3 regions of the Streptomyces sp. NBC_01166 genome follow, and region 3 is predicted to be linked to each of the others. Evidence: riboswitches for the same ligand, from Rfam matches in the RefSeq annotation. Region 3 holds a riboswitch; each other region holds the start of a gene.
The links. A riboswitch is a leader RNA that binds a small molecule or an ion and turns the genes downstream of it on or off. The one in region 3 is predicted to bind cyclic di-AMP.

Region 1 (9,562 bases), 3.0 Mb from region 3:
GAGCGGTCAGAGCGGCAGGAGGTCGGGGCGCTTGGCCTCGACGTGATCCCCGGAGGACTCCCCGCGCAGTCGGCGGCCGATCCACGGGACGAGGTATTCGCGCGCCCACTGGATGTCGTCGCGCCGGACCTCGAGCGCTCCGCGCTGTACCTGCGGGGGCCACACCTGGTCGGGGTCGGCCGGCACCTGGAGGCCGAGGACCTGGGCGGCCCGCAGCGCGACGCGGGTGTGTCCCTCCGCCGAGAGGTGCAGCCGGTCGTTGTCCCACGCCCGCCTGTCCTGCACGGACCGCAGGGACCACAGGTCCAGCACCGGGCAGTCGTAGCGGTCGGCGATGGACCGGACATGGGCGGTGTACATGGCGATCTTGCCCCGCAGATGCTTGAGCACGGGGATGCCACGGGTGTCGAAGCCGGTGGTGACCATGACCGTGCCGACCGCCTCCGTCAGGTCGGCGACCGCACGCTCGAAGCGCTCTGCCACATCGTCCGGGTCGGAGCCGGGACGGAGGATGTCGTTGCCGCCGGCGCAGAAGCTCACCAGATCAGGTGCCAGCTGCTTGGCGCGGGGGACCTGTTCCTCGACTATCTGGTCGAGGAGCCGTCCGCGTACGGCGAGATTGGCGTACCGGAAGTTGCCGTGCGTGTCGTCCGCGGGGGCGACCACCGCGCCGGGAACCGGGAGCTGGTCCGCGAGGAGCACCGCGAGCCGGTCGGCCCAGCCGACGAGTGTCCCGCCGGGGCCGGGGTCTCCGACGCCCTCGGTGAAGCTGTCGCCAATCGCTGCGTACGACCCGATGATGCCTCGTTGTTTGTTTCTCGAATCGTCTGCCACAAGGGCTTATCTTGCACCTTCGATTGTGACCTACGCGACCGTAATAAGGGGTTGACGGGTGGTGAGAAAGACCACCCGGTCAGTTTTTGGTAAAGCCGGAATAAGGGGAGGGGCGGTGCGCAAGCGCGCACCGCCCCTCCCCTTCAGCCCGGGATGACACCCTCGGATGGCGTGTCTCAGATGGAGACGCCGTGCGAACGCAGGTAGGCGATCGGGTCGACGTCGGAGCCGTAGCTCGGGCCGGTCCGGACCTCGAAGTGGAGGTGCGGGCCGGTGGAGTTGCCGGTGGTGCCCGAGAGGCCGATCTGCTGGCCGCCGGTGACGGTCTGACCGGCCGAGACCTCGAGCGAGGACAGGTGGGCGTACTGGGAGTACATGCCGTCGCTGTGCTGGATGACGACCTCGTTGCCGTACGAGCCGCTCCAGCCGGCGGAGACCACGGTGCCCGGGCCGATGGACCGGACGCTGGTGCCGGAGGCCGCCTGGAAGTCGGAGCCGGTGTGGTAGCCGCTGGACCAGCTGGCGCCCGAGGCGCGGTACTGGGTGGTGACGTTGGCGTTCTCGACCGGGGTGACCCAGCCGGAGCCGGTGCTCTCCTCCGACGCGCCGGTGTCGGCGGTCTTGGCCGCGGGAGCGGACGTCGCCTCGGCCGGTGCGGCCTTCTTCTCGGCCGGAGCGGCCTTCTTCGCCGCCGACGGGGCGGACTTGGAGGGCGCGGCCTCGGCGGAGCCGGAAGCCTTGGCGCCGAGGGTCAGCTTCATGCCCGGGAGGATCAGGCTGGGGTTCTCGCCGACGACGTCACGGTTGTCCTGGTACAGCTTCTGCCAGCCGCCCTTGATCTTCTGGTCGCCCGCGATCTTCGCCAGGTAGTCGCCGGAGACCACGGAGTAGGTCTTCGGGGCGCTCTTCGCCGAGGCCGGGGCGCTGTGCGCGGAGGCGGACTTGGCGGCCGGCGCGGCCTGCTCGGCGGCGTGTGCGCCGGTGGCGCCGATCAGCGGGAGGGCAAGAACGGCGCCGCCGGTCCCTGCGGCAAGGACGCCTCGGGAGATCGGGCCGGTCTTCGTACGACGGTGCTTGCCTTTTGCGGGCATGGGGATTTCCTCTCCGGCGCCTGCGAGGTGAGCTGTCGGGTTCGGACTGGAGATGCCCGGCCGCGCGGTGCGCGTCTTGACCCCGAGCCGTACCGGATCCCTCCGGCCGGCGGCTTACCTGGTTCCCCCGCTCCTGCCACACGTGAGTCGGTGCGGATTCCGGGCGGCGGCAGGATTAGGCGTTCCGTCCGGATTGACCGTGACCGTAAGCGAGCGGGGACGTCGCGAACAAGCCGTGGATTCCGGACCGGAATCCACGCTTCATTTCCGGCGCGGAATTCCCGTCACACTCCGTGGATTACCGATCTTGGCTTTCCGCACGGCGTCCGGAATACCCCCCGGCACCCTCACCACACACCGTCACGGATATGATCCCGCTCACCTGCCTCACCTCATCTCCCGCACAAGCGGGGCATGTTCTGCTAAATACACCAATACGGACATGACGCGATCTCGTCCGCCCAGGGAGACCAGGACCACGGCAGCCGAGACAGTTGTCCGATGCAGCCATGTCGTATCGTCGCGGGCGTGCCCCCGTCGGCGAGCGGCGCCGACGCCCGACACCCCAGGAGCCCTTGTGACGCAGCTGCCAGAGGTCCCGCCGGTCGGCCCCGAGCCGACGGACATCGACCTGACCGGTGTTCGCAACTTCCGCGACGTCGGCGGGCTTCCGACCGTCGACGGCAGCACCGTGCGGTACGGGCGCCTCTACCGCAGCGGCCACCTCGCCCACGCCACGGAGGCCGACGCCGCCTTCCTCGCCGGGCTCGGGCTGCACACGATCTTCGACTTCCGCAACGCGGCGGACCACAAGCTCGACGGTCTTGACGTGGAGCTGCCCGGCGTCCGGAATGTCAGCATCCCTCTCTCCGACCCGGCGGACGGCGCGGAGTTCTGGCGGCTGGTGCGCGACGGCAACATCCAGCAGCTGCGCTCGATCCTGGCCGACGGCAAGGGGACGGGGCGGATGATCGCCTCGTACCGTTCGATCATCAAGGACCGCACCGCCGAACACAGCCGTGTGCTGCACGCGCTGGCCGAGGACAGCGTGCCGGCGCTGATGCACTGCGCGGCGGGCAAGGACCGGGCCGGCCTCTCGATCGCGATCTCCCTGCTCGCGGTCGGCGTCGAGAAGGAGGCCATCGAGGCCGACTACCTCAAGTCGAACGACGCGCACCGCCGCTACAAGGTGCGCCGCAGCGACACCTCAGCGGTGGGGATGTCCGACGAGGTGATGGAACTGCTCAATCCGCTCTTCGGCGCCCGTGCCGAATACCTCGCCGCGGCGTTCGAGACCATCGACGAGATCTGGGGCAGCACGGACCGGTATCTCCTGGAAGGGCTGAAGATCAGCGCCGAGACCCGCGCGAAGCTGCGTGCCCGACTCGTCGAGGGCGCGTGACGCCGGGCGTCAGCCCTTGCCGGCCACGGTGAAGAGAAGGAAGAGGAAGCCCGCGATGACGTGTCCGGCCACGAGATAGGCGAAGAGCCGGATCACTACGCCGCGGGGCATCCGCCGCTCCTGCGTGTCCTTGCTCTTCGGCCTGCGCGGGGTGAGCGGGTCGTAGTACTCCGAATCGGACATGACAGTCCTCTCTACCGGCCGCTCGGGCCGGGGTGGCGAAGGGGGCGCACGGTACGGGTGTGCGGGTTCAGAGCCGGTGGATCCCGCTGCCCAGGCACAACTCGGCGGCCGGGCTCTGCAGCAGCGTGTGAACGAAGAGCAGTCGCGCCCCGCCGGGGTCGAGAGCCGCGATCCGGTGCGGGGTGAGCGAGTCGAAGTGCGCACTGTCCCCCGGATCGAGGTCGTGCACGGTCTCGCCGAGCACGACCCGCAGCCTGCCGTCGAGGACGTAGAGCCACTCCTCGCCGGGGTGGACGCGCACGAGGTCGTCCTCCACGCCGTACGGGACACGGACGTGCAGCGCCTGCATGGCGCGGCCCGGCCCGCCCGCCTGCCGGTAGAGCCAGCCGCCCGGCTCGTTCGAGCGGGGCGTGCCGGCGGGCGGGCCGCCGCGGACGATCGCGTCACGTTCGGGCGGCATCTCACCCAGGAGCTCGGAGACGGTCGTACCGTAGACCCGGGCGAGGCCGAGCAGCATCGGCAGCGAAGGCTGCCTCCGGCCCGTTTCGAGCCGGGAGAGGTGGGCCGGGGAGAGCCCCGCCCGTCCCGCCGCGCTCTCCAGGGTGAGGCCGCGATTGCGGCGCAGGTCGCGTAGGCGTGGCGCGACCCCCGGGAGCTCGTCGGCCACCCCTCCGTCAGGAGGATTCATGCCTCCATTGGGCCAGGATTTATCCTCTGAGGCAAATAATTTGCCTCAGAGGCAACATCAGCGGTTGACCACGGCCTGTTTCACCAGTGTCCTGCCGAAGTCCCACATCAGCCCGCCCCCGCTGTGTGCGTCGTCCATGACGGCGGTGAAGGCGGTGACGAAACGGTCGACCTCCGGCTCCCCGATGACCAGCGGCGGAATCAGCTTGATCACCTCCAGGTGATCACCGGAGACCTGGGTGAGGATCCGGTGCTTCTGGAGCAGCGGCACGACCACCATCTGGGCGAAGAGCCCCTTGCGGGCGGCCTGCAGCATCGCCCAGCGGCTGCGGAGCTTGAGGGAGGACGGCCGGCCGAACTCGATGCCGATCATCAGGCCCCGGCCGCGCACCTCGTGCATCAGCTCGTAACGGCCGACCAGAGCGGCTAGCCGCTCGCGCAGCAGATCACCGGTGCGGCGGGCGTTCGCGACGGTCTCCTCCTGCTCCATCACCGCGAGGACGGCGAGCCCGGCCGCCATTGCCTGGGCGTTGGAGCCGAAGCTGGCGGAGTGGACGAGGACCCGGTCCATCGAGGAGTAGACGCGCTTGAAGATCCAGTCCTTGCCGAGCGTCGCCCCGACCGGGACATAGCCGCCGGAGAGCGCCTTGGCGACACAGAGCAGGTCGGGTTCGACGCCCTCCTCGTGCTGGTACGCGTAGAAGTCACCGGTCCTGCCGAGCCCGGTCTGCACCTCGTCGGCGATGAGCACGGCCTTGTGCCGGTGAAGCAGATCCTGTGCCTCGCGCAGGAAGCCGGGCGGTGAGGCGTGGACGCCCTTGCCCTGGATCGGCTCCACGACCAGCCCGGCCACGTCGCCGCGCTTCAGCTCGCGCCGCAGCGCGTCGAGGTCGCCGAGCGCGATGGCCGTGTCCGGCAGCAGGGGCGCGAATCCGTCGCGGAAGCCCTTCTCACCGTTGACGGAGAGCGAGCCGGTGGTCAGTCCGTGGAAAGCGTGGTCGCAGTAGAGGATCCGCGGCTTGCCGGTGGCGTACCGGGCGAACTTCAGCGCGGTCTCGACCGCCTCCGTACCGCTGTTGCCGAAGAACACCCTGTCGAGGTGCGGGCTGTGCGCCAGCAGCTTCTCGGCCAGCAGTCCGGGCAGCGGCTGGCAGTCGAAGCGGGTGAGGTCGGCCAGCGAGGCGTCCAGGACGTCGTGGAGCGCCTTGCGTACGACCGGATGGTGCCTGCCCAGCCCCATCACACCGAAGCCGGCGAGCATGTCGAGGTAGTCGTTGCCCTCCGCGTCCCAGAAGTGCGCACCCTCGGCCCGCTCGTAGACCTTGTCGAAACCGAGGGTGTGGAGCATCCGCGGCAGCTGGTGGTTGAGGTGCCGGGTGTGGAGCTCGTAGCGTTCGGCCCCCCGTTCCGCGAGGAGCCGCGTCAGATCGAAGCCCGGCTGTTCGTCCTTCATGCCCCGTTCTCCTTCGGCATGTTCCGCTCTCGCACGGTCGTGCGGCGCTCCAGCACCGCGCTGATGCGTCCGGCGATCTCCACCGGAGTGAGCCCGATCTCGGCGAGTACCTCACCACGCCCGGCGTGAGCCAGGAACTGCTCGGGGATGCCGAACGTCCGCAGCGGTACGTCGACGCCCGCGTCCCGCAGTGCCTGTCCGACGGCCCAGCCGACCCCGCCCGACCGGCTGTTGTCCTCGACGACCGCCACCAGCCGGTGCTGCGCGGCGAGCGCGGGCAGCTGCTCGTCGACCGGTTTGACCCAGCGCGGGTCGACGACCGTGCAGCGGATTCCGGATCCGGCGAGCAGGTCGGCGGCCTGCAGACAGACCGGGGCGAGCACGCCGACGGCCACCAGCAGGACGTCCGGGTCGGGGGCCCTGTGCAGGACGTCCATCCCGCCGATCCTCCCGACGGCCGCGACGGGCTCCCCCACCGACTCCTTGGGGAACCGCACCACCGTGGGCGCGTCGTCGACGTCGAGGGCCTCGCGCAGCTCCTCACGGAGCCGGTCGGCGTCGCGTGGGGCCGCGATCCGCAGACCCGGGACGACCTGGAGCACGGACATGTCCCACATGCCGTTGTGCGAGGGGCCGTCGACCCCCGTGACACCGGCCCGGTCCAGCACGAAGGTCACCCCGCAGCGGTGGAGGGCGACGTCCATCAGCAGCTGGTCGAAGGCCCGGTTGAGGAAGGTCGCGTAGACGGCGACGACCGGGTGCAGACCTCCGGTGGCCAGCCCGGCGGCGGAGACCGCCGCATGCTGTTCGGCGATCCCGACGTCCCAGATCCGGTCGGGGAACTTCTCCGCGAAGCGGGTCAGCCCGACCGGATGCAGCATCGCCGCGGTGATCGCGACGACGTCCGGGCGCTCGGCCCCGATCTCCGCGATCTCGTCGCCGAACACCGACGTCCAGGAAGGCGCGGCGGGCACGACGAGTGGTTCGCAGGTCAGCGGGTCCATCCTGCCGACCGTGTGGAACCGGTCGGCGTCGTCGGCCAGGGCGGGCGCGAAGCCACGGCCCTTCTCGGTGATGCAGTGCACCAGCACCGGGCCGTGGAAACGCTTGGCCCGGTGCAGTGCGGACTCGACCGCCGCCGTGTCGTGTCCGTCGACCGGGCCGACGTACTTGAGGCCCAGGTCCTCGAACATGCCCTGCGGTGCGAAGGTGTCCTTGAAGCCCTTCTTCGCACCGTGCAGCGACCCGTACAGCGACTGTCCGATGACCGGCGTCTGCTGGAGCACCTCCTTGCCCCAGGACAGGAAGCGCTCGTAGCCGTCGGTGGTGCGGAGGGTGGCGAGGTGGTCGGCGAGCCCGCCGATGGTGGGAGAGTAGGAGCGCTCGTTGTCGTTCACGACGATGATCAGCGGGCGGTTCCTGGCCGCGGCGATGTTGTTGAGCGCCTCCCAGGCCATTCCGCCGGTGAGGGCCCCGTCACCGATGACCGCCACGACATGACGCCCGCGCTCCAGTACCTCGTCGGCCTTGGCGAGGCCGTCGGCCCAGCCGAGCACGGTGGAGGCGTGGGAGTTCTCGATGACGTCGTGCTCGGACTCCTCGCGGGAGGGGTAGCCGGAGAGGCCGCCCTTGCTCCGCAGCTTGGAGAAGTCCTGCCGCCCGGTCAGCAGTTTGTGCACGTAGCTCTGGTGCCCTGTGTCCCACAGGATCCGGTCCACCGGTGAGTCGAAGACCCGGTGCAGGGCGATGGTGAGTTCGACCACGCCGAGGTTGGGGCCGAGATGACCGCCCGTCCTCGTCACCGCCCGGATGAGGAACGCCCTGATCTCCTCGGCGAGTTCACCGAGTTCCGGTCGGCTCAGTGCCTTGAGATCCTGCGGCCCCTTGATGGATTCCAGCATCGTCACGCCCGGGCCCCTCTCTCTGCTCCTGCTATCGGCTCACGGTCACGGCGGGAGCCCCGCCGGGTGCCCCCGCTTCCTCCATACCCTCCGCGATCTTCATGGCTTCCTCGATGAGGGTCTCCACGATCTTCGACTCGGGCACGGTCTTGATGACCTCGCCCTTCACGAAGATCTGACCCTTGCCGTTGCCCGACGCCACACCCAGATCGGCCTCACGGGCCTCACCCGGACCGTTCACGACACAGCCCATCACCGCGACACGCAGCGGGACCTCCATGCCCTCCAGACCCGCACTGACCTGATCCGCGAGCTTGTACACATCCACCTGCGCACGCCCGCACGACGGACACGACACGATCTCCAGCCGGCGCTGCTTCAGATTCAGCGCCTCCAGGATCTGCAGACCGACCTTGACCTCCTCCGCCGGCGGCGCCGACAACGAGACCCGGATCGTGTCCCCGATCCCCTCCGAGAGCAGCGCCCCGAACGCCACCGCCGACTTGATCGTCCCCTGGAACGCCGGACCCGCCTCCGTCACACCCAGGTGCAACGGATAGTCCGACTGCGCAGCCAGCTGACGGTACGCGTTCACCATCACGACCGGGTCGTTGTGCTTCACCGAGATCTTGATGTCCCGGAAACCGTGCTCCTCGAAGAGCGACGCCTCCCACAGCGCCGACTCCACCAGAGCCTCCGGCGTCGCCCTGCCGTACTTCTTCAGCAGCCGCGCGTCCAGCGAACCCGCGTTCACCCCGATACGGATCGGAGTCCCCGCGTCCCCCGCCGCCTTCGCGATCTCCTTGACCTTGTCGTCGAACTGCTTGATATTGCCCGGATTCACCCGGACCGCCGCGCAGCCCGCGTCGATCGCCGCGAACACGTACTTCGGCTGGAAGTGGATGTCCGCGATCACCGGGATCTGCGACTTCCTCGCGATCGTCGCCAACGCGTCCGCGTCATCCTGCGTGGGACACGCCACCCGCACGATCTGACAGCCCGAAGCCGTCAGCTCCGCGATCTGCTGCAACGTCGCACCGATGTCCGACGTACGCGTCGTCGTCATCGACTGCACCGAGACCGGTGCGTCCCCGCCGACCGCCACCGACCCGACCTGGATGCGCCGCGAGGGGCGGCGCACCGCGAGAGGCCGGGCCGGCAGCTCCGGGAGACCCAGTACGACCGGCCCTCCTTCTCTCATGACGTCACCGGTTCCCGCCGATCGTCTCCCGGGCCGCTCGCAGGGATTCCTTCAGCGACCCCATGGTGGCGAGCACCGCGGTGGGCTCGTAGCCGCAGTGCGCCATGCAGTTGGCGCAGCGCGGGTCCTTGCCGCGGCCGTACTTCTCCCAGTCGGTGTCCTCGATGAGCTCCCGGTAGGTGGGGACGTACCCGTCGCTCATCAGATAGCAGGGCCGCTGCCAGCCGAAGAGCGAGTAGTTGGGGATCGCCCAGGCCGTGCAGGCGAAGTCGGCCTTGCCCTCCAGAAAGTCCAGGAAGAGCGGCGAGTGGTTGAGCCTCCAGCGGCTCCGGTTGCCGCCCGCGAAGGACTTCTTGAAGAGCTCGCGGGTCTGCTCGACACCCAGGAAGTGCTCCTGGTCGGGGGCCTTCTCGTAGGCGTAGGCGGGCGAGATCATCATCTCGTCGACCTTGATCTCGTCGTTGAGGAAGTTCAGCACCTCGATGACGGTCTGCGGGGTGTCGGTGTTGAAGAAGGTGGAGTTGGTCGTGACCCGGAAGCCGCGCTGCTTGGCCTCCTTCATCGCCTCCACCGCTTCGTCGAAGACGCCTTCCTTGGCGACCGACTCGTCGTGCCGCTCGCGCAGCCCGTCGATGTGCACCGCGAAGGCGAAGTACGGCGACGGGGTGAACTTGTCGAGCTTCTTGCGCATCAGCATGGCGTTGGTGCAGAGGAAGACGTATTTCTTCTTCGCCACCAACTGACGCACGATTTCGTCGATCTGCGGGTGCATCAGCGGCTCGCCACCGGCGATGGAGACCATCGGGGCGC
Region 2 (9,562 bases), 1.8 Mb from region 3:
TCGCCGGCCGCGGGCAGCTCCACGGGGGTGCTCCACGTACCGTCGGCCGCCCGCGTGGGGTGCAGGTGGCGGTAGGTCGCCAGGTCGCGGGAGGCGAGGATCAGATGCATCTCCCTGTCGTGCTCACGCTGGAAGTCGGTGACCGGACCGCCCGACCGGTCGAGAACGGCGAAGCGCAGCTCGCTGCGCCGGTCCGCCTTCACGCGTGGGGTCCTCAGGTCGAGCGTGTAACCGCCCTCGGAGATCTGGAGGCCCCCGGCCGGAGGCCCGGTGCGGCTGCCCTCGGAGTGTGGCGCCGCACTCTCCGTGCGGCTGGAAGGCTCGGTGGTGCCGGCACCCGGGTCCGTGACGGCTCCGATGCCGTATGCGGCGCCGAACGACGCGGCCAGAGCGGCGGTGAACGCGGTGATCTTCGCGGCGGGATTCATGACTGCTCCTGTTGCCTTCTGCGTGGAGGGCTCGCGACGGTCCGACGACTCAGACCATATACCCGTGGGGGGTATCTGCAAGTGATGCTGATGAGGCTTGCGATGCATACGGGTGGGGGGTATACCTGACCGACGGGAAAGATACCCGTGAGGGGTATACTGGGTTCCGTTCGGACGAGGAGCAGTAAATGACTTCAGCCACTACCGGCGCCGACCGGGTCGAGCTCGCCATCGGCGGCATGACCTGCGCCTCGTGCGCGGCGCGGATCGAGAAGAAGCTCAACCGCATGGAGGGGGTCGAGGCCACGGTCAACTACGCCACGGAGAAGGCCAGAGTCGACTTCGCCGGGGACGTCTCGGTCGACGACCTGATCGCCACGGTCGAGGCCACCGGCTACACAGCCCGGCGCCCGGCCCCACCCCTCCCCGAGCCCGGCGGCTCCGGCGAGCCCGCCGCCGGCCGGGGCGAGGACGAGCGCGCCGACGGCGAGCTGCGGTCCTTGCGCCAGCGGCTCGTCACCGCGGTGCTGCTCGCCGCGCCGGTCGTCGCGATGGCGATGATCCCGGCCCTCCAGTTCGAGTACTGGCAGTGGCTCTCCCTCACGCTGGCCGCCCCGGTCGTCACCTACGCGGCCTGGCCCTTCCACCGTGCGGCCTGGACCAACGCCCGTCACGGTGCGGCCACCATGGACACCCTGATCTCGGTCGGCACATCGGCGGCGTTCCTCTGGTCGCTGTGGGCGCTCTTCTTCGGAACCGCCGGGATGCCGGGCATGACGCATCCATTCGAATTCACGATCAGCCGCGGCGACGGAGCGGGGAACATCTACCTGGAGGCCGCCGCCGGAGTGACGGCCTTCATCCTGGCCGGCCGGTATTTCGAGGCCCGCTCGAAGCGCAAGGCGGGCGCCGCCCTCAAGGCGCTCATGGAGCTGGGCGCAAAGGAAGTCACCGTGCTGCGCGAGGGCCGTGAGATCACCCTGCCCACGGCCGGTCTGCACGTGGGGGACCGCTTCCTGGTCCGCCCCGGCGAGAAGATCGCCACGGACGGGACCGTCGTCGAGGGCTCCTCGGCGGTCGACGTCTCGATGCTGACCGGCGAGTCGGTGCCCGTCGAGGTCTCCACAGGTGACTCCGTCACCGGGGCGACCCTCAACGCCGGCGGCCGCCTGGTCGTCGAGGCCACCAGGGTCGGCGCCGACACCCAGCTGGCCCGGATGGCCACGCTCGTGGAAGAGGCCCAGAGCGGCAAGGCCTCCGCGCAGCGCCTTGCCGACAGGATCTCCGCGGTCTTCGTGCCGGTCGTCATCGGGCTGGCGCTCGCCACGCTCGGTTTCTGGCTCGGCTCGGGTGCGGCACTCACCGCGGCCTTCACGGCGGCCGTATCCGTACTGATCATCGCCTGCCCCTGCGCACTGGGCCTGGCCACACCCACCGCCCTGCTCGTCGGCACCGGCCGCGGGGCCCAGCTCGGCATCCTGATCAAGGGACCGGAGGTCCTGGAGAACACCCGCAGGGCCGACACGATCCTCCTCGACAAGACGGGCACCGTCACCACGGGCCGCATGACGCTGCTGAAGGTCCACGCGGCCGCCTCCACGGACGAGGCCGAAGTGCTGCGCCTCGGGGGCGCACTGGAGCACTCCTCCGAACACCCGATCGCCCGGGCCGTCGCCGAGGGCGCCGCCGGGACCGTGGGCGCGCTGCCCACGCCCGAGGGCTTCACCAACGTCCCCGGCCTCGGTGTGCAGGGCGTCGTCGAGGGCCGTGCGGTCCTCGTCGGCCGGGAGAAGCTGCTGGCCGACTGGTCGATCGAACTTCCCGAGGAGCTCAGGAAGGCCAAGGACCTGGCCGAGCAGGACGGGCGGACCGTGATCGCGGTGGCCTGGGACGGCGAGGCGCGTGCGGTCCTGGAAGTCGCCGACGCCGTCAAGGAGACCAGCGCCGAAGCGGTCCGGCGGCTGCGCGGCCTCGGGCTGACCCCCGTCCTGCTGACCGGTGACAACAAGGCGGTCGCCACAGCCGTCGCGGCCGAGGTCGGCATCGACGAGGTCATCGCCGAGGTGATGCCGCAGGACAAGGTCGAGGTCGTCAAGAGGCTCCAGGCGGAGGGACGCAGCGTCGCCATGGTCGGCGACGGGGTCAACGACGCGGCCGCGCTCGCCCAGGCGGACCTGGGCCTGTCCATGGGGACGGGCACGGACGCCGCCATCGAGGCCGGCGACCTGACTCTCGTACGCGGGGACCTGCGGGTGGCCGCCGACGCGATCCGGCTCTCCCGCAGGACGCTGGGCACGATCCGCTCGAACCTGTTCTGGGCCTTCGCCTACAACGTGGCGGCCCTCCCGCTCGCCGCCGCCGGCCTGCTCAACCCCATGATCGCCGGTGCGGCCATGGCGTTCTCGTCGGTCTTCGTCGTCGGCAACAGCCTCCGGCTGCGCGGCTTCCGCGCCGCCGGCTGAGAGGACGTCCGCGCCCCGCGGACCCGCGTCCCTCGACGGGGGCGCGGGAATCGGTGAGCGGGTAGGTTCAAGGCGTGGCCACTCTGCTGATCGTGCATCACACCCCCTCGCCCAACTGCCAGGCGCTGTTCGAGGCGGTGCTCTCCGGCGCGACGACGGAGGACATCGAAGGCGTCCGGGTCGTGCGACGGGCGGCGCTCTCCGCCACGGCCTCCGACGTGCTCGCGGCCGACGGCTACCTCCTCGGCACCCCGGCGAACCTCGGGTACATGTCCGGCGCCTTGAAACACTTCTTCGACCAGGTCTACTACCCGTGCCTGGACGGGACGAAGGGCCGGCCCTTCGGCTACTACGTGCACGGCGGCAACGACGTCACCGGCGCCGTACGGGGCATCGAGACGATCACCACGGGCCTCGGATGGCGGCGTACGGCCGACGCCGTGACTGTCACCGGTGAGCCGGGCAAGGCCGACACGGAAGCGTGCTGGGAACTGGGGGCGACACTCGCCGCCGGACTGATGGGCTGACAGACTCCCGGCTACGGTCACCCTCGCACCACCCGGGCCGGCACCTCCTGGGCATGCCGCCGTACCCGGACGGCAGATGCCGCGTCAGGTGCGGTCGATGTGCACGCTGGTCGACTTCACGCGGGCCGTGGCCTGCATGCCGACCTCGAGTCCCAGTTCCTCCACGGCTTCCCGGGTGAGCAGCGAGACGAGGCGGTGCGGGCCGGCCTGGATCTCGACCTGTGCCGCTACGTCGCCCAGCTTCACCGCGGTGACGATGCCGGGGAAGGCGTTGCGGGCCGAGGTGTAGGGGACCTCTTCCTCGCCGGGGGAGGCCTGACCGACCTCGATCGAGAACGCGGCCAGATCACGGCCGTCGATGAGGCGGCGCCCGCCCTCGTCGCGATGGGTCGCTACCCGGCCCGCGTCCGCCCAGCGGCGGGCGGTGTCCGGGCTCACGCCGAGAAGACGTGCCGCCTGCCCAATGGTATAGGTCTGCATGTGCTGCACGATATGGCTCAACGGCTTGCATTTGCAAGGTACTCATGAAGTCAGCCTCGCATCTGCGAATCCTTCTCAGGTCCGTTGCGCGACCTGCGGGCTTCCGCCGGGCGCCTGAGTCGACGCCCCCCGCCCGCCCCGTCTCAGTGCGGCCTCCAGGTGAGCTTGCCGCCGCCCACCCAGCGGATGACGGCCGGGTCGTCGAGGTCGTGGACCGGAATGCCGGCCGCCGCGGCGGCGATCAGCACATCCGTCATCGCCGTCGCACTCCCGATCACCTCTCCGTCGATCTCCACGATCCGGAAGGGGGGATGGCCGGGCTGGACGGGCAGGACGGTGATCCGGGGCGCCGAGGCGAGAGGGCTTTCAGTCATAGGCGGATCGGTTCCACGCGGGCGCCCTCGGTATGCGCCTGAGCCTCAGCTGTGAGTCGTATGCCCGATTTGAGGTAGTTTTTTGGAATTAATCCTGTAATCCATAAAAGGCCATTTCGTGTGACCTGGGGCCTTCGCGCGGGCGCAAAACGCCCGAATCGGACTCCGTGACCAGGGTCACTTCATGGGTCCCGGACGCAGGGGTGCGGTAGTCGGTTCCCTTCTGCGCCAAGAGAAATGGGCGACGCGATGTGGGGTGGATTACATGAATTCCCGAGAATTGATCTTGCGAATGAATTGTGATCATCGCGCCAGGCTTGTTCCTTTCCCTATTTCTCGCCTACGGTCACCATCACTCCGGGCGGAACGCCGAATCCTGCCGCCGTCCGGTTACCCGACCACTTCTCGTACGGCAGGAGCGGGGGACCCAAGTAAGCGCCGATCCGGTTTCCGGAGCGGCTCGGGGTGAAGTCGCATTCGCATGCGGCCGGGCATCTCCAGCCCGAACCCGACAGCTCACTTCGCAGGCGACGGAGAGGAATTCAGCATGCCCGAAAACGGTAAGCACCGTCGTTCCAGGACCAGTTCGCTCACCCGCGGCATCATCGCCGTGAGCACGGGCGGAGCCGTCCTGGCCCTCCCTGTGATCGGTGCGACCGGAGCCTTCGCGGCCCCGGCCCAGCCGGCCGCCGTGGAAAAGGCTGCGACGTCGACTGCCGCGTCCGGCAAGGGAATTGCCGCGCAGAAGTCCAAGTCCACCACCTATTCCGTGATCTTGGGTGACACCCTTGCGAAGATCGCACGCGAGCATTCCGTGAACGGTGGCTGGAAGGCCCTGTACGAGAACAACGAGAAGGCTGTCGGCGGAAACCCCGACCTGATTCACCCCGGTCTGAAGCTGACCATCGGCGGCAAGGCCGAGAACAAGTCGGCGGACAAGGGTGGGAAGGCCGAATCCAAGGCCTCCGCCTCGTCCGACCGTGCCTCTGAGGGCGCCGACCGCGCCGACCGGTCGGAGCGCACGAGCACCCCCACCGCCGCGGAAGGCGCACCTGCCGCCGCCGAGGCCGCTCCGGCCGCCGAGCCGGTCTCGTACACGAACGACCTCGACGGCTGGATCAAGGAGTCGCTCGCCGTCATGGCCGAGCACGGCATCCCCGGCAGCTACGAGGGCATCCACCGGAACATCATCCGCGAGTCCGCGGGCAACCCCCAGGCCATCAACAACTGGGACATCAACGCGATCAACGGCGTGCCGTCCAAGGGTCTGCTCCAGGTCATCGACCCGACCTTCCAGGCCTACCACGTGCCCGGTACGTCGATGGACAGCTACGACCCGGTCGCCAACATCACGGCCGCGTGCAACTACGCCGCGGACAGGTACGGCTCCATCGACAACGTCTTCGGGGCCTACTGAGCCTCGCCCAGGCGGGACCGCTGCCGCACGGGCGTGTGACAGAGGGACAGTAGTGACGGGTGGTGCGGGTTCGGCGGAACCCGCACCACCCGTCGTCCGTTTTCGGCGGGCCGATCGGCTCCGGAGGCCCCCGCGCCGTCGGCATCACGACGGCCGAGGTGTCGCCGACAGGCCGGGCGGGGTGCGGGTGACTGGTTTCGTACAGGTTCGTCGTCCATACTGCCCGCCGTGGAGCAGCGCATAGATTCGAACACCAAGCCCGAGTTCGCCGCAGGGACAGACCCGGCGTACATCCCTGGCCTGACGGCCCCTGTCCCCGCGCGGACGGAGGCGGAGAAGGCGGCGCCCCAGGAGCCCGAGGAGGCCCAGGAGACCCGGGAGACCGGGACTGCGGACGCGCTCGCCGACGGGGCCCCGGACGAGTCCGCGGCCGCCCCCGAGGACGCCGCCGTGGACGACAAGGCCTCCGACGACACGGCCGGGGGTGACGACGAGGCCCCGGCCGGCGGGACGGCCCCGGAGGCCGAGCCCGTGCCCGCCGGCAGGAGCGCCGTCGATGAGGACGGCCCCGTCTTCGAGGTCAGCGACCGGCGCGGATCCATCAGGGTGGACGCGGACGGCGTTCGCTTCCGCCTCGACGACCAGGAGGCGGAGTTCGACTGGGCCGAGATCGGTGCGGTCGAGGTCAAGACCGGCCGCTTCGGGCGCCGGTTCACCGTGACGGTCCACCTGTCGAGCCGCCGGTGGTTCAACGCCGAGGTCGAGGCCGGATCCCGGGGCGACCTCAAGGGGTGGACGGCGGAGCTCGACGAGGCGCTGGACGCTTACTTCGAAGAGGCCTGACCTCTTCGGGGCATGCCTGAGCACCGGGCCGGACGGCCGGCCCGGTGCTCAGGCACGCCGTGGAGCCGTCAGGCTCCCGGAGCCGTGCCGAGCACCACCGACCGGGTCAGATGGCGCGGCAGGTCGGGGTCGAGGCCACGGGCCGCCGCTCGGGCGATCGCCAGCCGCTGGACCCGGACCAGGTCGGCCAGCGGGTCCAGTCCGCTCTCCACCCAGCGGGCCCCGGTCGCCAGCACCTGCTCCCGCAGCCCCTCCGGAGCGGCGCCGAACATCCAGGTCGCCGTCCCGGCCGTGGCGATGCTGATGGGGCCGTGGCGGTACTCCATCGCCGGATACGACTCCGTCCAGGACAGGGACGCCTCCTTCATCTTGAGCGCCGCCTCGTTGGCGATCCCCACTGTCCACCCCTGCCCCAGGAAGCTGAACTGGTCGCATTCCAGGAGCCCTTCGGGCAGCGGCTCCGCCAGCGCGGTCTCCGCGTCCCGTACGACGTCCTCGGTGTGCAGCCCGAGATGGGCGCGGAACAGCGTCAGCGCGGTCGTCGCGAACCTCGTCTGGACCACGGACCGTTCGTCGGCGAAGTCGAGGACCACCACATCGTCGGCCGCGGTCATCACCGGGGTCCGCGGGTCCGCGGTGACGGCGACGGTCCGGGTGGCGCCCCGCAGTCGGTTCAGCAGGCCGAGGATCTCCGTGGTCGTCCCCGACCGCGTCAGCGCGACGACCCGGTCGTACGTGCGCCCGAACGGGAACTCCGAGGCGGCGTAGGCGTCGGACTCGCCCTGTCCGGAAGCCTCGCGGAGCGAGGCGTACGCCTGCGCCATGTAATACGACGTTCCGCAGCCGACGACGGCGATGCGCTCACCGGCGGCGGGCAGGGCCGCCTTCCGGTCGGCAGCGACCTCCGCGGCACGGCGCCAGCACTCGGGCTGGCCGGCTGTCTCGGTCTCGACATGCGACATGTCCGCACTCCGCTTCCACTGCTTCTCGCACCTGGTGGGACGGGGGTGTGTGAAATCGACGCCCGCTTGTTCAATTCTGCATATTACATGGGTCAATCGAGCAAGAACAAGCAAAGTGTTCACGCCTCCGTAACCCGAGCGGGGTCGGTTTTCGGCCATGCTCGGTGGGTAGCCGACTCGATCCGGTTCCGTCGAGGCTGTGTGGGTATCGGTCGCATGGCGCGAACTCCGCTGCCGACATCCCGTACATCAGGTGGAAAATGCCCCGTGGGGCTGTTTCTCGACAACCCCGGACGGTCACGGGGCGGCGGCGGGTGGCTCCGGTGAGGGGCGATTTCACGTCATCGGGCACGCACGTTGGCCGAGTTCGAACGCGCGGCCGGAATGCGGTCGGCATAATCAGCCCATGTCGATCACGGGTGGGGAAGTCGTGGACCTCGGCAGGGGTCTGTACGCCTGGCTGCCGCCGCAGCGGGGCTGGGGCCTGGCCAACTGTGGCCTGCTCGTGTCTCCGCGCGGGGGGCTGTGGATCGACACCCCGTACGACACGATGATGGCCGGTCAGTTCCTGGTGGAGAGCCAGAAACGGCTGCCCGACGGGGTGGGCGTCGACCGTGTGATCGTCACCCACGCCAACGGCGACCACTTCTGGGGCGCCGGGGTGCTTCCGGACGCGGAGATCATCGCGACCCGCGAGGCCCGGGAGCACATCCATTACGACCCCACCCCGCAGCAGCAGCACGCCCTGGTGGCCGGAAGTGATCCCTCCACTCCCCTCGGCGCTTATCTCCGCCGTCACTTCGGCGTCTTCGACTGGTCCGCCACCGACGAGGTGTCTCCGACGACCTACTTCACCGGTGAGCTCGAACTGACCCTGGGGGAGCACACGGTCCAGGTGTCGTCCCTGCCGCCCGCGCACACCGGGGGCGACCTGATCGTGTATCTGCCCGCGCAGCGCGCCGTGTTCAGCGGGGACGTCATCTTCTCCTCCACCTCCCAGCAGCCCGGGGACCACCCGGTGCACTGGGCGGGGCCGCTGGACAACGTGATCGACGCCTGCGAACGCGTCCTGGCCACCGGCGCCGAGGTGATCGTGCCGGGGCACGGGCCGGTGCTCGACCCTGCCGGAGTGCGCGGGCACATGGACTACCTCGCGTACGTACGCGACCGCGCCCACGCCCTTCACGCGGCGGGAGTGCCCGCGCTCGAGGCGGCCCGCCGGGTGATCGCCGAGGGCCGGTACCCGGAGCTCGGCCTGTCCGAACGGCTCGTGGTGACCATCGGGAGCGAGTACCGCCACCTGGACGGCTCCGAACTCCCCGGTGTACTCCAGGTGATGGCCGACGTGGCGGCCGTCGCCCAGGAGACCGGCGCGGCGTGCACCGGAGGGGCGGCGTGACGGCCCGCCGTTACGGCAGCCGGACGCCCCGCACCGGCGCGGGCTGTCGACCGTCCCCGACAACAGAGAGGCGATGACGCCGTGCTGGCATGGATCGTGGCCCTCATCGCCGTCGTGGTGGCGATCTGGTCGGCAGTACGCATGCACCAGGCGAGGCTGGACGCGTACGGTGCTACGGCCCGTGCGGAGCTCACCGAGCGGCAGTCCAAGGCGGCCGACGCCCGGACCCTCGCCCTCACCGAGGAGATCCGCCAGCTGGCCCGGAACCGGATACCCGCCGCGGCCACCGCACTCTCCCACCGCTCCGCGCCTGTCCCCGGGCTGCGGGAGGCCGCAGGGATCGAGGGGGACGCCGCGCGTCTGCTGACCGAGGCCGTACAGGCCGCGCGCACAGCTGTCCTGGAGGAACGCCGACGCGTCGACGCGGCAGCACGCTCGGCCATGCGCGGAACCTCCGCCAAGATCCAGTCGCTGCTCAACCAGTCGCAGCACCTGCTGCACGAGCTCCAGCACGAGTACGACGACCCGCGGATCCTCCAGCTCGACTTCCGCAACGAACTGGCGCTGCGCCGCACCCAGGCCACGGCCGTGCTCTGCGACGCCTGGCCCGGACTCGCCCGGCAGAACTCCTCGCTCGTCGAGGTCGTGCTCGGCGCCCAGTCCCGGGTGG
Region 3 (9,562 bases):
GCCGGCACCACGAGCCGGACTCTCCGGCACTACGGCGACATCGGTCTCCTCGTGCCGAGCCGCACGGGCGCCAACGGCTACCGCTATTACGACCAGGAGGCCCTGGTCCGGCTCCAGCGCATCCTGCTCCTGCGGGAGCTGGGACTCTCGCTGCCCGCGATCAAGGACGTGCTGGAAGGGCAGCGGGACACCTCGGCGGCGCTCCGGGCCCATCTGCGCCTGCTGGAGCAGGAGCGCGAGCGCATCGGGCGGCAGATCGCCTCGGTGCGGACCACTCTCCGCAGGACCGAGGAAGGGGAGGAACTCATGGCCGAGGAAGTGCTCGACGGCTTCGACCACACGGTGTACGAGCAGGAGGTCACCGAGCGCTGGGGCAAGGAGGCGTACGAGCGGAGCGGCAGGTGGTGGCGCGGGCTGAGCGAGGACGGGCGCGCGCGCTTCCAGGGCGCGCACGATGCCATCGCCCGGGACTACGGGGAGGCCAGGGCGGCGGGCCTGGAGGCCGGCAGCGACGAGGTGCAGGACATCGCGCGCCGGCACTGCGAGTGGCTGTCGGTGACCATGGAGGTCACGCGCGCGTATGTGACGGGCATCGGGGAGATGTACGTCGCCGATCCCCGGTTCGGGAGGAACTACGATCGCCACGGGGACGGAACTGCCGTCTTCGTACGGGACGCACTGACGATCTACGCGCAGCACCGGCTCCCCGGCTGACCACCGGCGGGCGGGGGCTCCGGAGCGCTCCTCCCTTTGGCCGATGACGAGTCGCCGTTCGGCGCGGCTCCGGCCAGCCTGGGTGGGGCGCGGTACCGTCCGCACCCGTGGGTGGAGCGGGCAGGAGCGCACAGGTGGGGAAGCGGGACGGACGGCGGGGGAGCGCACCTGGGGCCTCCCGTTCCCGGAATTTCGTGCGTGCGCTGCCGGCTCTGATGATCGGTGCCGGCGTCGTCCTCGACCTCTCGACCCCGACCGTGGTCTCCGCCGTTCCGCTCTTCGCGGCGGCGCCACTGATCGCCGCACCGTTCTTCTCGCTGGCCAGCACCGTCCGCGTCGGGGTGACCGCGATCCTCGTGGTGCTCGCCATCCGGATCTCGGACGGGGAGCTCGGCAGGGTCGTGCCGGTCACCGATCTGCTCACCCTGGTCACGGTCGCCGCGCTCTCCCTCGTCATCAACCGCGTCGTGCGCCGCAGGAACGAGCAGCTGGCCTCGGCGAGGGTCATCGCGGAGACCGCGATGCGCGCGGTGCTCCCGACGCCCGAGGACCGGATCGGCGGGCTGCAGGTCGCGGCGCGGTACGAGGCGGCCCAGGCGGACGAGTTCGTCGGCGGCGACCTGTTCGCGGTCGCGGACACGCCGTACGGGGTGCGCCTGGTCCTCGGGGACGTACGGGGCAAAGGGCTGGACGCCGTGGCCGCGGTGGCCGTCGTGATCGGTGCGTTCCGGGAGGCCGCCGAGCAGGAGAGGTCGCTGGAGGGGGTCGTCCAGCGGCTGGAGCGGGCGCTGGCCCGTGAGGGCTCGCGACGGGGCGGGCTCGACTCCATGGAGGGGTTCGTCACCGCTGTCGTCGCGGAGATCCAGTCCGGCTCGGACGTCCTGCGGGTCGTCAACCGCGGGCACCCCGAGCCGCTCGTCCTGCACGCGGACGGGACGCTCGACGTGCTGGCGCCGACGGCGCCCGCGCTGCCGCTCGGGATGGGGCTGGACGCGTGGCCGGACCGGTCGGACGAGTGGACACTGCCGGCCGGGTCGATGTTCCTGGCGTTCACGGACGGGCTCTCCGAGGCGCGGGACGCGAAGGGCGTCTTCTACGACCCGGCGGCCCGGCTGCGCGGCCGGCTCTTCCCGGGGCCGGAGGAACTGCTGTCCGCGCTCACCGACGACGTACGGCTGCACACCGGCGGCCGGTCGACGGACGACCTGGCGCTCCTCGCGGTCGGGCGTCCGGCGCGGGGCCAGCAGGAGCGGCGGACGACGGTGAAGATCGTGGGGCGGGACCGTGAATGACCGGTCGCGACCGTCGGTAGTCGAAGGACCTCGCTCCGCATAACATTTGACGTACCGTCAGAAACTGCTGGCCGGATGAGGGGTGCTCAACTCGCCCGTTTGCGCCCGTTTGGCACCCGAAAGTCCAGGCCGGAGTCACGACTGATCTAAGGGAACAGCTTGGAATCGGACCCGGGTGTCTATTAACGTTCGATAACGCAGCGCGGTTGTACCCGCCGTCGCCAGAGACGGCACCGTGCGCAGCGCCGAATTCCGCAAGGGAACCGGGGAACCACCTACATGGGGTGAATCGGACACCTGTGTCTCGCGAGAGGCGAAGGGGTCCGTAGGAGACCTTCCTGCTCCGAACCCGTCAGCTAACCCGGTAGGCGAGAAGGAAGGAAAGGAGTGCGCCCACGTGGCGTCCAATCAGCCTGCCCCCGAGGCCCCGTCATCCTTCAGGGCCGACAGCCTCGGTCACGAGGACAGGACTTGGGAGGAATGGAACCCCACCGAGGAGTCCATCCGTCCCGTACGCGGTCGGCACCGCGTAGCCAAGCAGCGCGGTCTCGCCCGTAGCTCCACCGTCCTCGGCGTCGGCGTCATCGCGGCCGTCGGAGCGGGTGGCATGGCCACCGCGCAGAGCAAGCCGCCGGTCTCCATTTCTCTTCCCGATTCCATCGCGGACAATCTTCCCGACGCCAAGTCCCTTCCCGGCGTGGGTGCTTTCATGTCCGGCGACTCCGACCCGGACCACGAGACGGTCGCCGTGTCCGCTCCGCTGACCAGCGCGGGCATCACCGCCGCCGAGGCCGAGCAGGGCACCACCGACGCGGGCGAGGCGCTCCGCGCGCGCATCCTCCAGCAGGCCGAGCAGCAGCAGGCCGGAGCCGAGGCCGAGGCCAAGGCCGCGGAGGAGCAGGCGGCGGCCGAGGCGGCCGCGGCCGAGGCGGCGAAGCAGCAGAGCGAGGCGGAGGCGAAGGCCGCCGCGAAGAAGAAGGCGGCCGAAGAGGCGGCGAAGAAGAAGGCCGAGGCCGAGCGCCTCGCCAAGCTCGCCGCCAGCTACGCCATTCCGACCTCCTCGTACACCATCACCTCGACCTACGGGCAGTCCGGTTCGATGTGGTCGTCAGGCCACCACACCGGCCTGGACTTCGCGGCTCCGACCGGCACGCCGGTCAAGGCCGTGCACAGCGGCACCGTGAAGTCGGCCGGCTGGTCCGGCTCGTACGGCTACCGCACGGTCCTGGAGCTCGATGACGGCACGGAGATCTGGTACTGCCACCAGTCCTCGATGGACGTCACCGCCGGACAGAAGGTCACCACCGGCGAGACCATCGGCCGCGTCGGCGCCACCGGCAACGTGACCGGACCGCACCTCCACCTTGAGGTCCACACCCCGGACGGCACCGGCATCGACCCGATGGGCTGGCTGAGCAGCAAGGGTCTCTCGGTCTGATCCCGCTCGGACGCTGACTGATCCCGCTCGGACACCGGCCGATCCTGTTCGGACCGGCTGACCGATGCCGTTCGGACGTCGACGCCGCAGGCGGCGCACCGGAACCCCGGCGGCCCTGACGCACGACCCCCCGACGTCAGGGCCGCCGGTCTCTCCGGGGCCGTAAACGGAATAGTGGCCTCAGTCGGATCGTTGTTGCCGGGTATGACTTCTCTGCGCCCGCTCGGTTCATCGAGCCTTCAGGTCTTTCCCCTCGCCCTCGGTGGCAACGTCTTCGGCTGGACGGCCGACGAGGACCGCACCTTCGCGGTTCTCGACGCGTACGTGGCGGCCGGAGGAAACTTCATCGACACGGCCGACTCCTACTCCGCCTGGGTCCCGGGCAACGAGGGCGGTGAGTCGGAGACCCTCATCGGCAAGTGGCTGGCGGCCCGCTCCCGCCGCGACGATGTCGTCATCGCCACGAAGGTCGGCGCCCATCCCGCGTACAAGGGCCTCTCGCCCACCACGATCAAGGCGGCGGCCGAGGCGTCCCTGCGCCGGCTCGGCACCGACCACATCGACCTCTACTACACGCACTTCGACGACGAGAGCGTCCCCGTCGAGGAGATCATCACCGCGCTCGACCAGCTGGTGAAGGCGGGCACGGTCCGGGAGATCGCCGCCTCCAACATCAGCCCCGAGCGGCTCCAGGCCTCCCTGGACTTCTCCGAGCGAGAGGGCCTCGCCCGCTACGTCGCGCTGCAGCCGCACTACAACCTCGTCTCGCGTGACACCTACGAGGGCGCGCTCCAGGACACGGCGGCCGCTTCCGGTCTCGCCGCCGTCCCGTACTTCGCGCTGGCCTCGGGCTTCCTCACCGGCAAGTACCGGGTGGGCGCCTCGGTCGACAGCGCGCGGGCCGAGGGCGCGGCCAAGCACCTGGAGACCGAGCGCGGGCGCAAGGTGCTCACGGCGCTCGACAGGATCGCCCAGGAGCACGGTGCCGAGATCGCCACCGTGGCCCTCGCCTGGCTGGCCTCGCAGCCGACCGTGGCCGCGCCCATCGCCTCCGCGCGTACGGTCGAGCAGCTGCCGGCGCTGGTGGCGGTGGCGGAACTCCGGCTGACCGACCGGGAGCTGGCGGAGCTGACCGAGGCATCCGCCTAGGAGGGACCGGTGGGGCGCCCGCCCTCCTCCAGGTACGGGTTGTGGCCGCCGTAGTGCCGGTGCGGTGCGGGGAGGTGCTGCGGCGGGCCGCCGTACGGGAACTGACGGGGGAACGGCGGCGGCGCCGACGGGCGGGAGGCGCGTAGCCGCCCCGTCGCGTGGGCCGCGTACGTCAGAGCCGGCGCCGCGATCTCCCGGCGGTGCCACAGATGGTGCAGCAACTCCTGCTCGCGGAGGGCGAAGTCCCGGCCCGCGCCGTCATGGCGTGCCCTCCGGCGCAGCATGGCCAGGGACGTGGCGAACGACTCGTACTCCGCGACGGCGCGGGCCGCGGCCCTGCCCCGTGCTCGGTCCGGGTGGCTGTTCCAGTGCCTGGCCATGTCGCGGGCCATGCCCCGCGCCCGCATCGAGGCCAGGGCGAGCGGCTCGGCGGGGGTCAGCCAGCCGGCCGCCGCGTACACCGGCAGCTCGGTGGAGAGGGTGCGCAGCTCCCGCTGGCGCGACCAGACCGCCAGCCAGGTCACCAGTCCGAAACACGGCACCATGAACGCGCCGTACACCGCGTAGAAGCCGTACGGTCCGAAGGCCGACGAGCCGTTCCACAGGGCGTGCATGCCCATGGCGAGGGTGAGACCGAGCAGGGGCAGGACGACCCGGCGCACCCGGTGGCGTGAGCCGCCGAGCGCCGCGATGCCGAAGCCGATGCCGGAGAGCACGGTGAACAAGGGGTGCGCGAACGGCGACATGACCACGCGGACGAAGAACGTCCCCGCCGTCACCGAGGCGAAGCCCGTGGTCCCCATCTGCTGGTCCTCGCCGAAGGCGTTGCCCAGGTAGAGGATGTTCTCGGTGAAGGCGAAACCGGTCGCGGTGAACCCGGCGACCACGATCCCGTCGACGATCCCGCCGAACTGCCGTCTGCGGAAGAGGAAGATCAGCAGGACCGCGATGGCCTTCGCGCTCTCCTCGACGACAGGGGCGACGACCGTGGCCCCGAGGGTGTCGGCGCTCGCCGGATCCGCGGTGGCTGTCGCTATCCACCGGGTCGCGAAGGAGTTGGCGATGATCGCCACGAGCGCCGCGGCGCACGCGCCCCAGGAGAACGCGAACAGCAGATTCCGCCAGGGGCCGGGCTCGACCCGGTCGAGCCAGCGGAAGGCCGCCATCAGCAGCGGCACGGGCAGCACGGCCAGCCCCAGCCCCACCAGGAAGCCCTCCGTGCCCGTCTGCCGGCGCACCAGGGCCAGGATCACCAGACCGCAGAGCGCGAGCACCGTGATCAGCGCACCGGCGCGGAACGCCTTGCTGCGCCAGACCATGCCGACGCGGCGGGGCCGGTAACGCCACTGGCCTCGCTCCGGGACGGCGCCCAGGAACTCGTCGAGCTTCTGCTCCTCGAGAACCGGGACGTCCGGCTGCTGGTGCTGCACGGACCCCTGGTACACCCGACGACCCTAACCAGGGTCACTGACACCTGGCCATGCCGCCGTGGCCGAGATGGCGGGCCGTGGCTGATCAGCGACGGGTGAACAGCACGTCGTGCACGACATGGCCCTTGTCCAGGCCCTGGCCCTCGAAGCGGGTCAGCGGCCGGAACGCGGGCCGTGGCGCGTAGCCGCCGTCCGCCTGGGTGTTCTCGAACAGGGGGTGGGCCGTCAGGACTTCCAGCATCTGCTCCGCGTACGGCTCCCAGTCCGTCGCGCAGTGGACGAGCGCGCCCGGCTTCAGGCGCCGCGCCACCAGGTCGAGGAACTCCGGCTGGATCAGCCGCCTCTTGTGGTGCCGCTTCTTGGGCCAGGGATCGGGGAAATACACCCGGAGCCCGTCCAGAGCGGCCGGCTCCAGCATCTCGCGGAGCAGGATGATCGCGTCGCCGTTGGCGACACGGACGTTGGACACCCCGGCCCGGTCCGCGAGACCCAGCAGGTTGCCCTGGCCGGGGGTGTGGACGTCGACGGCCAGGATCCCGGTGCCGGGGTCGTCGGCCGCCATCTGCGCCGTCGCCTCGCCCATCCCGAAGCCGATCTCCAGGACCACCGGAAGGCCGTCGAACAGGGTGGGGAGATCGAGGACGCCCTTGCCGTCGATGTCCAGGCCCCACTTGGGCCACAGCCGCTGGAGAGCGTCCTCCTGGCCGGCGGTCACCCGGCTGCGGCGGGGCTGGAAGCTGCGGATCCGGCGCTCGTGGTGCGAGCCCGCCGGGTCGGCGGCCGGGCCGCCGGGGAAGCGGGGCTCCTGGCGCAGCCTGCGCTGTCGCTCGAAGGAGGCGGCGCGCCGCTCCGCGGCGTCCGCGTCCGGCGTGGCACCGGGGCCGGTCTCCGGCGTGGCGCCGGGCGTCTCCGCGGCGGGGCCGGGCGTCTCCGCGGCGGGGCCGGGCGTCTCTGGGGTGGGGTTCAGGGGCTCAGACACAATGACCCGATTCTACGGCGGGAGGCGCCCACCCCGTCGCGCGAGCCCGCAGCAGGGCCCGTCGCGCCACCTCCCTCCCGATGGGCAGGGACGCGGTCGCGGCGGGGGACGGGGCGTTCAGCACGTGCACGGTGTGCGGGGCGTCCCGGATCAGGAAGTCGTCCACCAGCGTGCCGTCCCGCAGGACCGCCTGGGCCCTGACCCCGGCCGGGGAGGGCCGCAGATCGGCCTCCGTCACCTCCGGCAGCAGCCGCTGGACGGCCCGCGTGAACGCGCTCTTCGACAGCGATCTGTGCACCTCGCCCGCCCCGTACCGCCAGTGGCGCCGGGCGATGCGCCAGGAGCCGGGCCAGGCCAGGGTGGCGGCCAGCTCGCGCGGGTGGACGACCGCCCGGCCGTATCCCTCGCGGGCCAGGGCCGGCACGGCGTTCGGACCGACGTGGACCGCGCCGTCGACGCCCCGGGTCAGATGGACCCCGAGGAAGGGGAACGCAGGGTCCGGGACCGGATAGACCAGCCCGCGCACCAGCTCCGGCCTGGCCAGCTCGTAGTACTCCCCGCGGAACGGCACGATGCGCGCGCCCGGGTCGTCGCCCGCGAGCCGGGCCACCCGGTCGCTGTGCAGCCCCGCGCAGTTGACCAGCACACGGGCCCTGACCACCTGGCCGTCGGCCGTGCGCACCGCGACACCCCAGGGGCGCCGGTCGACGGCGACGACCTCCGCGCCGTAACGGATCTGTCCGCCCGAGGCGCTCACCTCCGCGGCGAACCGGACGGCGACCGCGGTGAAGTCACACACCCCCGTCGTCCCCACCCGGATCGCCGCGAGGCCGCGCACCCGTGGTTCGTACTCCGCGATCTGGGCGGGGCCGAGCTCCCGGACCGGCAGGCCGTGCGCCCGTCCGCGCTGCACCAGGGCGTGCAGCCGGGGCAGCTCTCCCCTGTCGGTCGCGACGATCAGCTTGCCCGTCACCGCATGGGCGATCTCGTGCTCCGTGCAGAAGTCCACCAGCTCGGCGGCGCCCCGCACCGCGTAGCGCGCCTTGAGCGAGCCCGGCGCGTAGTAGATGCCGCTGTGGATCACCCCGCTGTTGCGTCCCGTCTGGTGCTTGGCCGGGCCCCACTCCTTCTCCAGCACCGTGACCCGGGTCCCTGGCGCGGTGCGCGTGATCGCGTACGCGGTCGACAGACCGACGATTCCGCCACCGATCACCAGCACATCGCAGTCGTACGCCGCGTGCGTCATCATCACGCCACCTCCCACCCCGATAGTGCACTGACCCACTGACAACGGGCTCAAACCAGGGAAGGCGTCTGCGTGGCGGGACGTTTCTGCTCCGGACCTTCCCCGGATCGGGCGAAGATCCGGCGAAACCGGGGCGTACCGGTGGAGTCCCGGGGTCCCGCCCGGGAGGGCCTATGCCGGGGCGACGAGGAGCGGACGGGCCCGTTCCCGCAGCTCGGCCACGCGGGGCTCGTCCCCGTACGGTTCCAGGCGGTGCAGCAGGTCGCGTACGTACTCGTTGGTGCGCGCCGAGGAGATGCGTCCGGCCACCTCCACCGCCCGCGTCCCGGCCGCGCAGGCGGCGTCGAGGTTGCCCGACTCCAGCTCGGCGACCGCGGACACGACGAGCCGCAGCCCGTGGGAGCGGACGAACTCGTCCGTGGGTTTCGACAGGGCCTGCTCGGTGAAGCGCCGCACCTGCCGGGGCGCCTTCAGGTCGCGGTAGCACTCGGCGGCGTCGGCGGCGAACCTGTCGTACGAGTAGAACCCGAGCCACGCCGGGTCGGAATCGCCGGCCCGGGAGCGCTCCAGCCAGCTCTCGGCGGCCCGCAGAGCGGCCCCCGCGGCCGGTGCGTCGCCTGCCTTCGCGTGGGCGCGCGCCTCCACGAGCCGGAAGAAGCTCATGGTCCGCGCGGTGGCGAGCCCGCGGTTGCGCTCGACCGCGGCCTGCGCGAGGTCGACGCCCTCGTCGGCGAAGCCCCGGTAGGTCGCCTGGAGGGACATCGACGCCAGGACGTATCCGCCCAGCGGCACGTCGGCGGCGGCACGGGCCAGGCGCAGCGCCTGGATGTAGTAGCGCTGGGCGGCCTCCTGCTGGCCGGTGTCGAAGGCCATCCACCCGGCGAGCCTGGTCAGCTCGGCGGAGGCACCGAAGAGCGCCCTGCCCACCTCGTCGCTGTACGAGCCCAGCAGGAGCGGGGCGGCGTCGACCCGTAAGCACTCCGGGACCATGGAGGAACGCCAGTCGCCGCCGCCGTACTTGGAGTCCCACCGGCGTGCGTCCTGGGCTGCCTCGCGCAGCTTGGTCACGTCGCTGTGGCCGACGCGCAGCAGCGGGCCGTCGGCGGCGGTGTCCGGGCCGGGCTGGACGGGCACGCCGGCCTGCGCGCCGGGTGCGCCCTCCGTGCCGAGGATCGCGGCCTGCGCGGCGGTCGGGTCCCGTGCGACCGACGGATCGGCGGGGGTTATGAGCCAGCGGGACGCGGGGGTCGCATAGGCGCTCACGGCGAAGGAACCCGCCAGCGACTGCCAGATCCCTCCGCCGCCCCGTCGGCC

Region 1: it holds a riboswitch for cyclic di-AMP, as region 3 does, so the genes downstream of both, OG379_RS33875 (peptidoglycan DD-metalloendopeptidase family protein) here and OG379_RS20815 (M23 family metallopeptidase) in region 3, are expected to answer to the same signal.
Region 2: it holds a riboswitch for cyclic di-AMP, as region 3 does, so the genes downstream of both, OG379_RS29190 (transglycosylase SLT domain-containing protein) here and OG379_RS20815 (M23 family metallopeptidase) in region 3, are expected to answer to the same signal.

The regions. Positions count from the first base shown of each region.
Region 1 covers NZ_CP108613.1:7,487,067-7,496,628, reverse strand. Annotated here, with positions in the region: gene OG379_RS33880 (SGNH/GDSL hydrolase family protein) at 7-834, opposite strand; gene OG379_RS33875 (peptidoglycan DD-metalloendopeptidase family protein) at 1,011-1,925, opposite strand; cyclic di-AMP (ydaO/yuaA leader) riboswitch at 1,930-2,088, opposite strand; gene OG379_RS33870 (tyrosine-protein phosphatase) at 2,503-3,327, shown strand; gene OG379_RS33865 (DUF6126 family protein) at 3,337-3,510, opposite strand; gene OG379_RS33860 (helix-turn-helix domain-containing protein) at 3,578-4,198, opposite strand; gene OG379_RS33855 (aspartate aminotransferase family protein) at 4,256-5,650, opposite strand; gene dxs (1-deoxy-D-xylulose-5-phosphate synthase) at 5,647-7,557, opposite strand; gene ispG (flavodoxin-dependent (E)-4-hydroxy-3-methylbut-2-enyl-diphosphate synthase) at 7,583-8,752, opposite strand; gene hpnH (adenosyl-hopene transferase HpnH) at 8,757-9,562, opposite strand, start outside.
Region 2 covers NZ_CP108613.1:6,337,296-6,346,857, forward strand. Annotated here, with positions in the region: gene OG379_RS29165 (hypothetical protein) at 1-428, opposite strand, end outside; gene OG379_RS29170 (heavy metal translocating P-type ATPase) at 617-2,890, shown strand; gene OG379_RS29175 (flavodoxin family protein) at 2,965-3,417, shown strand; gene OG379_RS29180 (helix-turn-helix transcriptional regulator) at 3,502-3,897, opposite strand; gene OG379_RS29185 (hypothetical protein) at 4,041-4,271, opposite strand; cyclic di-AMP (ydaO/yuaA leader) riboswitch at 4,629-4,814, shown strand; gene OG379_RS29190 (transglycosylase SLT domain-containing protein) at 4,819-5,688, shown strand; gene OG379_RS29195 (hypothetical protein) at 5,917-6,531, shown strand; gene OG379_RS29200 (SIS domain-containing protein) at 6,600-7,493, opposite strand; gene OG379_RS29205 (MBL fold metallo-hydrolase) at 7,900-8,892, shown strand; gene OG379_RS29210 (ATP-binding protein) at 8,974-9,562, shown strand, end outside.
Region 3 covers NZ_CP108613.1:4,529,744-4,539,305, forward strand. Annotated here, with positions in the region: gene OG379_RS20805 (MerR family transcriptional regulator) at 1-714, shown strand, start outside; gene OG379_RS20810 (PP2C family protein-serine/threonine phosphatase) at 849-2,006, shown strand; cyclic di-AMP (ydaO/yuaA leader) riboswitch at 2,240-2,392, shown strand; gene OG379_RS20815 (M23 family metallopeptidase) at 2,404-3,444, shown strand; gene OG379_RS20820 (aldo/keto reductase) at 3,649-4,593, shown strand; gene OG379_RS20825 (PrsW family intramembrane metalloprotease) at 4,590-6,038, opposite strand; gene trmB (tRNA (guanosine(46)-N7)-methyltransferase TrmB) at 6,109-7,002, opposite strand; gene lhgO (L-2-hydroxyglutarate oxidase) at 6,995-8,251, opposite strand; gene OG379_RS20840 (sporulation protein) at 8,420-9,562, opposite strand, start outside.